2 regions of the Brachybacterium aquaticum genome follow, and region 1 is predicted to be linked to the other one. Evidence: predicted binding sites of a transcription regulator. Region 1 holds the regulator's gene; the other holds the start of a gene.
What was found. The regulator LexA, encoded in region 1, represses DNA repair genes until DNA is damaged. The targets are predictions, from matches to a motif close to TCGAACANNTGTTCGA.

Region 1 (4,950 bases):
TGCCGACCCCCGGACAGGCGATCCCCGGACCGCCGATCCTCTGACCAGCGATCCCCGGGTCGCCGCTCACCTGTCCCGGAACGAGGATCGGCGGCCGTGGCTTCCCCTCCACGACCGCCGATCAGACGCGCACCTCGTCGGTGCACGGAGGACATCTTAAGCACATCCGGGACCCGCTCCGCACCACGTCCGGGAATCCTGTGGACCCCGCCGCGCCGGGGGGCCGGGTGACAGGTGCGGCGCTCAGTCGGCGGCGCCGGCGGTCGCGGCCTGCACGTCCGCAGCGTCACCGATGCCCTCGGCGCGCAGCCGCGCGATGGCGGCCTCGAAGTCCTCGAGGGAGTCGAAGTCCTGGTAGACGCTCGCGAAGCGCAGGTACGCGACGAGGTCGAGCTCCTGGAGCGGCTGGAGGATCGCCAGACCGACCTGATGGGCGTCGATCTCGGCCTGACCGCTGGAGCGGATGTTCTCCTCGACCTTCTGCGCGAGCATCGCAAGCTGGTCGTCGCTGACGGGGCGGCCCTGGCAGGCCTTGCGCACGCCCGAGATGACCTTCGCGCGGCTGAAGGGCTCGCTCACGCCCGAGCGCTTGAGCACGGACAGGGAGGCGGTCTCCGAGGTGGAGAAGCGCCGGGAGCAGTTGGGGCACTGGCGTCGGCGCCGGATGGTCGCGCCGTCGTCGGACGTGCGCGAGTCGACGACGCGCGAATCGGGGTGGCGGCAGAACGGGCAGTGCATCCGCTCAGGGTACCGGCACCGCATGCGCTCAGCGGGCGGAGTTCCCCTCGGCAGGCAGCTCGATCTCGGTGCCGGCGGTGATCCGACCGGTGGGCAGGTGGTTGAGCGCGCGGACCTGCGCGACGTACTCCGAGTGGCTCACGCCCTCGGGGGCGTGCTCCTCGGCGTAGCCCCAGAGGGTGTCCCCGGGCTGGACGGTGACGACCGCGGGACGCTCCTCGGTGCCGGCGAGGGCGGCGGGGAGGTCCAGCACCAGCAGGGCGACGGCCGCGACGAGCAGGCCGAGCAGGAAGGCGACGACGGTCAGGAGGAGGCGACCGCGGCGGGTCGGCTCGAGTCGAACGTGCTCTCGAACCGCACGCGCGGGGCGCTGCTCGTCCTGCCGCGGGAAGGGAAGGACCGTGGCGGTATGGGTACGCATCTCCGAACTCCTGTTCGATCGAATTTCTGTGCGACTGTAGCCGTCGGGTCGTGCGACACGCAAGAGGAATCTCGAACACATGTTTGGCTTCCGTCCGGTGCCGCCCTAGTCTGGGGCCACGGACCTACTGAACCGCGAGGGTCCGACAGACGAAGCCAGGACCCCTCACGCCAGGACCTCAGGAGGCCGCACGATGACGACGAGCACCCCCAAGCCGACCCGGGCCCGCGGCGACGCGCCGGCCGATGCGCGCACCGAGGGGCTCACCCGCCGCCAGCGCCTGGTCCTGGAGACGATCAACGAGGCGGTCGCGGCGCGCGGATACCCGCCCACCATGCGGGAGATCGGTGATGCCGTGGGCCTGACCTCGTCCTCGTCGGTCGCCCACCAGCTGCAGACCCTCGAGCGCAAGGGCTTCCTGCGCCGCGATCCCAAGCGTCCGCGCGCCATGGAGGTCGTCATGCCGGATGCGGATGACGCCCCCGCCCCCGCCGCCCCGGAGTCGACCCTCACGCCGCACTCGGTGAACGTGCCTCTGGTGGGCCGGATCGCGGCCGGCATCCCCATCACGGCCGAGGAGCAGGTCGAGGACGTGTTCACCCTGCCCGAGCGGCTCGTCGGAGGCGGGGAGCTCTTCCTGCTGCAGGTGGTCGGCGACTCGATGATCGACGCCGCCATCTGCGACGGCGACTGGGTCGTGGTGCGCTCGCAGTCCACCGCGGAGAAGGGCGAGATCGTCGCCGCGATGATCGACGGCGAGGCGACGGTGAAGACCTTCGTCCAGCGCGACGACCACGTCTGGCTCATGCCCCACAACCCCGCCTTCGCCCCGATCCTCGGCGACCACGCCGAGATCCTCGGCAAGGTCGTGGCGGTGCTGCGCGCCGTCTGAGCGGTTCCAGCCCGCCGCGAGGCGGCGCAGTGCGCTCAGCTCGCCGCGAGGCGGGGCAGTGCGCTCAGCTCGCCGCGAGGCGGGGCAGCGCGCTCAGCTCGCCGCGAGGCGGCGTAGCGCGCCGAGGGCGACCTCGGGGTCGGAGGTCGGCCACAGCGGCGGCATCGACTCGCGCAGGAAGCTCCCGTACCGCGCGGTCGACAGTCGCGGGTCGAGCACCGCGACCATGCCGCGATCGGACTCGGTGCGGATAAGCCGCCCGGCACCCTGGGCGAGCAGCAGCGCGGCGTGCTGGGCCGAGACCGCCATGAACCCGTTGCCGCCGTGCGCACCGATGCGCTCCTGGCGCGCGGCGGTCAGAGGATCATCGGGACGGGGGAAGGGGATCCGGTCGATGGTGACCAGTCGCAGGGAGCGTCCGGCCACGTCCACGCCCTGCCACAGCGTGAGGGTCCCGAACAGGGAGGCGTCCTCGTGCTCGCGGAAGGTGCGCACCAGGTTCGCCATCGAGTCCTCGCCCTGCACGGCGATCGGCAGGTCCAGGCGGGCGCGCACGTGCTCCGCGGCGAGCTCCGCGCCGCGGCGCGAGGAGAACAGGCACAGCGCTCCCCCGCGCGAGGCCTCCACCAGGTCGGTGAGGTGGTCGAGCATCAGCGGGGAGGGCCCCTCGCGGCCCGGCTGAGGGAGGTGCCGGGCGGTGTAGAGGATGCCCTGGCGGCGATAGTCGAAGGGGCTGCCCACGTCGATCCCGGCCCACGCTCCGGAGTCCTCCGTGCGCGGCAGCGCGTCGGCGTCCATGCGCCCGGAGCGGGCGAGGCCCACCTCCCCCGCGGCGGGCTCGAAGCGGCCGCCGAGGGCGAGGGTGGCGGAGGTGAGCACGGCGGTGCGTTCCTCGAGGATGGCGCCGCGCATCGCGCCGGCGACGCTGAGCGGGGCGACCTGGAGGGAGACCCGCCCGGTGGCCTGGCCGCGGGAGACGGAGACGACGTCGTCCTCCCCCGGGTCGGTGAGGCGCTCGCAGACGTCGATGATCTCCTGCAGGTTCGCGCGGACGGTCTTGCGTGCCCCGGCGAGGGAGTCGTCGCCGGCGTCCTTCGCGTCGGAGTGGGCGGTGCGCGCCTCGACGCGCAGCTGCACGATCGCGTCGGCGAGCCGCTCCGGCAGGTCGCCGATGACACGGCCGTCGGGGGCGAGCTCGAGCGCCTCGCGCAGCTCCTCGGAGGCGTCCTCGAGCGCGGTGCCGGCGACCCCGAGCCCGCGCAGTTCGCGGACGGTGGCGCGCAGCAGGCCGGGGCTGAGCTGGTCGGTGACGGCGCTGGTGACGCGGGCGGTGAGGTCGTGGGCCTCGTCGAAGACGACCACGTCGTGGTCGGGGATGATGCCGTGCTTGTCGAAGGCGTCGATGGCGAGCAGGGCGTGGTTGGTGACCACGACGTCCACCTCGCGGGCGATCTCGCGGCTGCGCTCGGCGAAGCAGCTCTCCACCAGTGGGCAGGAGGTGCCGATGCACTGGTTGCCGGTGACGGAGACCTGGCGCCAGGCGCGGTCGGAGACGGCGTCCTCGAGGGAGTCGCGATCGCCGGAGTCGGTCTCGTCGGCCCATTCGCGCAGGCGCTTGACCTGCTCGCCGAGTCGCTCCCCTCCGCTGCGCGAGGGGTCGGTGGAGGCCTCCGCGAACAGGGCCCCGGGCTCGATGTCCACGGGATAGCCGCCGGCGATCTTGTGCTTGCACAGGTAGTTCGCGCGGCCCTTGAGCAGGGCGAAGGTGGGGGTGCGCGGCAGGTGCGGGGCGAGCGCCTCCACGAGCCGCGGCAGGTCCTTGCGCACGATCTGGGTCTGCAGCGCGATGGTGGCGGTGGAGACCACCACGGGCCGGCCGCTCGCCAGGGCGTGGCGCAGCGCGGGCACGAGGTACCCGAGCGACTTGCCGGTGCCGGTGCCGGCCTGGACCAGCAGGTGACGGCCGCCGGACATGGCGGTGTCCACGGCCTCGGCCATGGCCTGCTGGCCGGGGCGGGGCGAGCCGCCGACGGCGGCGACCGCGGCCTCCATCAGGGTGCCCAGCGGCACGTCCCCCGCCGCAGGGACGGCGGGGTGCTCGGGCGCTGCGGTCATCGGCTCAGCGTATCGGCCGCCCGGGCCCTCCCCGCTCAGGCCGCGCCGTGCAGCTCTGCGGCGAGCGCCTCATCCACGAGGGCGTGCACGCGCGTGCCCTCCATGAGGTGCTCCTCCTCCTCGAGCATCTCGCCGGTGGTGTGTACACGGGAGACGAGGTCCCCGCGGGAGTAGGGCACCACCACGTCCACCTCGACGGCGGGGCGCGGGAGGTGCTCGGCGATCAGCTCGCGCAGCTCCTCGATGCCCTCGCCGGTGCGGGCGGAGACGACGACGCTCTCCCCCACCTGGCTGCGCAGGCGGGCGATGGTCTCGGGTTCGGCGAGGTCGGCCTTGTTCAGCACCACGATCTCGGGCACGTCGAAGCCCTCGATCTCGCCGAGCACGGTGCGCACGGCGGTGATCTGCCCCTCCGGGTCCGGGTGGGAGGCATCCACGACGTGCAGCAGCAGGTCCGAGCCGCCGACCTCCTCCAGGGTGGAGCGGAAGGCCTCGACCAGCTGGGTGGGCAGGTGGCGCACGAAGCCGACGGTGTCGGCGAAGGTGAACTCGCGCCCGTCCGGGGTGGTGGCGCGGCGGACCGTCGGGTCCAGGGTCGCGAACAGGGCGTTCTCGACGAGCACGCCCGCGCCGGTGAGGCGGTTCAGCAGGGAGGACTTCCCGGCGTTGGTGTAGCCGGCGATCGCGACGGCCGGCACCTGGTGGCGGGTGCGGTCGGCGCGCTGGGCCTCGCGACCGGGAGCCATCTCCTTGATCTCCCGGCGGAGCTTGGCCATGCGGTCGC
Region 2 (4,950 bases), 930 kb from region 1:
CGTCACCGTCCAGGACATCCACGAGCGGACGATGCGCAACCGCCCCGGCACCCTGCTCGAGGTCGACGTCACCGACGGCACCGCGACGGTCACCCTCACCTTCTTCCTCGGCAAGCGCCATCTCTCGGGCTGGCACCGAAGCCGTCTGCCCCGCGGCGCGCGGATCGTCGTCCACGGCACCGTGGGCGAGGGGTATCGCGGCGGTCGACAGATCGTCCATCCCGACTACGAGCAGGTCGAGGACACGGAGGAGGGCCTCGCCTGGGCGCAGCGCCCGCGCCCGATCTACCCGCTCCGCAAGAACATCTCCCAGGCCACGATGCGCTCGGCCACCCAGAAGGGCCTCGAGTTCGCGGACACCGCCGAGCGGATCCTGCCCGAGGAGGTCCTCGCCCACCGCGGCCTGCCCACCCTCGCCGAGGCCGCGCGGCTGCTCCATACCCCGCTCACGCTCGGCGAGGCCCGCCGCGGCATGACCCATCTGCGCTTCGAGGAGGCCTTCGTCCTCCAGGCGATCTTCGCCCAGCGCCGCGCCCAGGACCTGCGCACCCCCGCGCCCGAGCTGCGCGCCGAGGGTCCGCTGCAGCCGCTGTTCGACGAGCGGCTGCCCTTCACCCTCACCGAGGGGCAGCACGAGATCGGCGAGCAGCTCGCCTCCCGCATCGGCAACGGCCACCCCACCAGCGCCCTGCTCCAGGGCGACGTCGGCTCCGGCAAGACCGTCATCGCCCTGCGCGCCATGCTCCGCGCCGTCGACTCCGGCCACCAGGCCGTGCTGCTCGCCCCCACCGAGGTCCTCGCCGAGCAGCACCACCGCACGATCGTGGGCCTGCTCGGCGACCTCGCCGGCGCCGGGCACCTCGACGGCCATCCCGACGCGACCCGCGTCCGCCTCCTCACCGGCTCCCAGCGCACCACCGCGCGCCGCGAGACCCTGCTGGACGTCACCTCCGGCGCGGCCGGGATCGTGGTCGGCACCCACGCCCTGCTCACCGAGAGCGTCGAGTTCGCCTCCCTCGGGCTCGTGGTCATCGACGAGCAGCACCGCTTCGGCGTGGACCACCGGCGCCGCCTGCGCGCCAAGGGCCCCGGCGGCATGAGCCCCCACGTCGTGGTCATGACCGCCACCCCCATCCCGCGCACCGCGGCGCTCGCCACCGTGGGCGACCTCGACGTGCTCACCCTTCGCGAGAGCCCGGGCCGACGCGGCGGCGTGACCAGCTTCGTCGTCCACGAGCGCCTCGCCCGCTGGGAGGAGCGGATGTGGCAGCGCGCCGGCGAGGAGATCGCCGCGGGCCGTCAGGTCTTCGTCGTCTGCGCCCGCATCGACGAGGGGGAGGCCGACGCCCCCGCCCCGAAGGAGCTGGACGAGTACGGGCGCGAGAAGCCGGACCCCGGCCTCGCCCCCGCCCGCGGCGTCACCCAGACCGCCGAGCGACTCGCCACCCGCCCCGAGCTCGCCGGCGCCCGGATCGGCGTGCTCCACGGCCGCCTCACCACCGAGGAGAAGCAGGAGGTCATGGCCGAGATGGCGGCCGGCGAGATCGACGTGCTCGTCTCCACCACGGTGATCGAGGTGGGCGTCGACGTCCCCAACGCCTCGGTGATGATCGTGCTGGACGCCGAGCGCTTCGGCGTCTCCCAGCTCCACCAGCTGCGCGGACGCGTGGGCCGCGGCGAGCACCCCGGCATCGCATTCTTCGACACCAGCGCCGAGCCCGGCGAGGCCCACTCCACGCACCTCCAGGCGATCGCCGACACGTCCGACGGGTTCCTGCTCGCCGAGCTCGACCTGCGCCGCCGCGGCGCCGGTGACCTGGTGGGGGAGGAGCAGTCGGGCCTGCAGTCCACCGTGAAGCACCTGGACCTGCTGCGCGACAGCCGCCTCATCGAGGCCGCCCGCGAGGTCGCCTTCGCCGTGGTCAAGGGCGATCCCGATCTCGAAGAGCACACCCAGCTCGCCGGCGCCATCGCCCTGCGCCTGCGGGACGCCGACCCCGACGTGGAGAGGAGCTGACATGCCGCGCATCATCTCCGGCAGCCTCGGCGGCCGCACCATCCCCGGCCCGCCCGGCAAGGGCACCCGCCCCACCTCCGACCGCGTGCGCGAGGCGCTGTTCAGCCGACTCGCCGGCTGGGACGCGCTCGACGGCGCCCGGGTCCTCGACCTCTACGCGGGCACCGGTGCCCTCGCCTTCGAGGCCCTCTCCCGTGGCGCGGAGCACGCTCTGCTCGTGGAGCTGCACGGCGCGACCGTGAAGCAGCTGCGTCGCACCGCGACCGAGCTCGGGCTCGCCGGGAGGGTCGACGTGCGCGCCGGGAAGGCCGGGGTCGTCGCGGCGCAGCTGGGTGCGTCGGCGGGTGGGGGCACGTCGGCCGACGGAGGCGCCGCGCGCGCGACCCTCGTGTTCCTCGACCCGCCCTACGACGTGCCCACCGAGGAGCTCGAGCAGCTGCTCGTCACCCTGCGCCCGGCGCTCGCCGACGACGCCCTGGTGGTCGTCGAGCGCTCCTCCCGCACCCGGCCGCTGGAGTGGCCCGAAGGGTGGGCCGACGACGGGACGAAGGCGTACGGGGAGACGGTGCTGCAGTACGGCGGCCCGCTGGTGGACGACGGCGGGGAGTGAGCCCGCGAGGAGTGTTCCGGAAGGGACTGTCCACATTTTCGGCGTACCCCTTGAAAAAGTCGGATGAATATGTGTCGGGCGGCTGTGCGGTGAGGTTGATGCCCTTTCTGTCGAGGTGAAGGCGACATTTCTTTGAGGTGGCCATCCGTGCTGTCGTGGCACACATCTTTTCCTTGTCGTCTGTTGATACACGCAAGTGACCTGCGGGTATCCACATTGCGTGGATGCTGTGTGGATATCGCCTGACCGTTCCTCCACCGGACCGGGTTATCCACATTTTCGAGCAATGTTGCGGTGGGTATGGATCGTTCCGAGCGAGTGTTCTAAAATGGAGGAGTGGCATCGAGGGGATGCCGCAGGGGAGACGCTGGAGAGATCGAGAGGGGGAGCGTCATGGGTGACGAGGAGCTGCACCACGATGAGTCGGCCGAGACGCTCTTCCCGTGGGCGGACACGCCGGATCCCGACCTCTCGGACGCCGCCCAGCACGGCGCCCCGGCACAGCTCCCTCCCGAGCGCCCCGGCGAACTGCCTCGCCCCGTCGTCCGCGCACGGACCCCGCTGACCGCGCAGTCCCTCGTCGAGCGGGCCGATGTCGCCCCGCGCACCCCTGAGGCGGAGGCGGTGCTGCGGATCTTCCGCCGCCGCCGGCAGGAGCACGCCGCGTTCTATGTCGGCGAGATACGGGACCTCGCCCTGCTCTGGTGCGAAGGGGACGAGTCGGACGAGAAGGCGCTCCACGCCCTCGCGGCGGCCGCCGGTCTGCGGGTGAAGCTCACGCGCGGTGACGATCGCCTGCGCGATGCCCACGTCGCCGTGACGGATCTGCCCGCCTGCTTCGCCCGTGTGGAGGAGGGCGCGCTGCCGGTGGAGTGGTTCGAGTGGCTGCTGCGGAGCACGCTGCGCCTCACCTCCCACCAGCGCCGCCAGGTCGACGAGCGCGTCGCCGCCTGGCAGCTGGAGGCGATCGACGTCGAGCGCTTCTACCGGGAGCTTCGCCACCTGCTGAACTGGTTCGGGCGCGCGGCCGTCGAGGGGTCGGCCGAGGAGAAGCGCTCCGTGTTCTTCCAGGCCTCGCCCGATGGCGACGGCACGGCCTGCCTCACCATCCGCGGCCCGATCCCGGAGATCCTCGCGCTCGGCCGACGACTGGACGCCGCGGCCCGCGCCGTCCAGGACGCCCAGCGCCGCGCCCTCGCGAACGGGGCACCGATCCCCTTCGACCAGGGCGGCGAGGCCGCACGCCAGGGGAAGCAGCTGCCGCTCGAGGCGCTCCGCTACGCCATCGCCACCCGCTCCGCACTGGACACCGGCAGCATCGAGGTGCCCGAGCCCGCCTTCCGGATCTCCCTGGTCGTCCCGGCGCTGTCGCTGTTCGGCCTCACGGACGCCCCGGCCACCCTCGACGGCACGATCCCCGTCCCCGCCGCCATGGCCCGCGACCTCGTGGCCAAGGCCCCCGCCTTCGAGCGGGTCCTCACCGACCCGATCACCGGCGCGTTCCTCCCCGGGACGTCGAAGACCTACCGTCCGTCGGCCGCGATGGCCGAGAACCTGCGGGTCATCGACCCGGTCTGCGCCGCCCCCGGCTGCACCCGGAACGTCATGACCATCGGCGAGGCCGACCACATCGAGGAGTTCGACCTCGAGAACCCCTCCCGCGGCGGACCGACCAGCGTGGAGAACCTCCACCGCCTCTGCCGTTCCCACCACCGCATGAAGACCGCCGGACTCCTCGATCCCGACCGCGACGAGGACAGTGGCCTCACGCGCTGGCGCCTTGGCGACGCCGCGGTGTGCGAGGTCCCGCTGAACCGCGACCTCGTCACCCGCGAGCTCTCCGACCTGCTCGAGAACATGTGGGAGAAGTACCGTTGCGAGCTCGAGTTCGACGCCCTGCTCCGCCTCGGTGTGGCCGAGGAGACGCCGGAGGAGATCGCCGATGCGCTCTAGGCCCAGCGCTGGGGCGAGCACCTGACGGAGTACTGGACGAATGCCGGCGACGACTCCGGCGAGGATGCCGCCGACGATTCCGGCAAGGACCCCGGCCCGCCACCGCTCCCGCCGACACCCGGGTACGGACCCCCGCCGTTCTGACCGCGCGGCACCCCACTACGCTGACGGCATGACACGCACCCTCGACGAGCTCGACTGGCCCCTGCGCACCGACCGGCTCGTGCTGCGCCGCGGCCGCAGCGAGGATGCCGCCCAGGTGTGGCCCTGGTACGGCCTTCCCGAGGTGCAGGAGTGGACCACCACCCTCAGTGCCACCCTCGAGGAGCACCAGCAGTGGTGGGACCGCACCCTCGACAGCTGCGTCGTC

Region 2: HNR70_RS05085 (HNH endonuclease signature motif containing protein) is a predicted target of LexA. The motif match lies at 2,938-2,953, and genes of this name have one in related genera.

What each region holds. Positions count from the first base shown of each region.
Region 1 covers NZ_JACHLZ010000001.1:2,069,693-2,074,642, forward strand. The annotation lists gene nrdR (transcriptional regulator NrdR) at 244-738, opposite strand; gene HNR70_RS09265 (LysM peptidoglycan-binding domain-containing protein) at 767-1,159, opposite strand; gene lexA (transcriptional repressor LexA) at 1,353-2,051, shown strand; gene HNR70_RS09275 (ATP-dependent DNA helicase) at 2,145-4,166, opposite strand; gene hflX (GTPase HflX) at 4,202-4,950, opposite strand, start outside.
Region 2 covers NZ_JACHLZ010000001.1:1,138,182-1,143,131, forward strand. The annotation lists gene HNR70_RS05075 (ATP-dependent DNA helicase RecG) at 1-2,017, shown strand, start outside; gene rsmD (16S rRNA (guanine(966)-N(2))-methyltransferase RsmD) at 2,019-2,627, shown strand; gene HNR70_RS05085 (HNH endonuclease signature motif containing protein) at 3,021-4,580, shown strand; gene HNR70_RS05090 (GNAT family N-acetyltransferase) at 4,753-4,950, shown strand, end outside.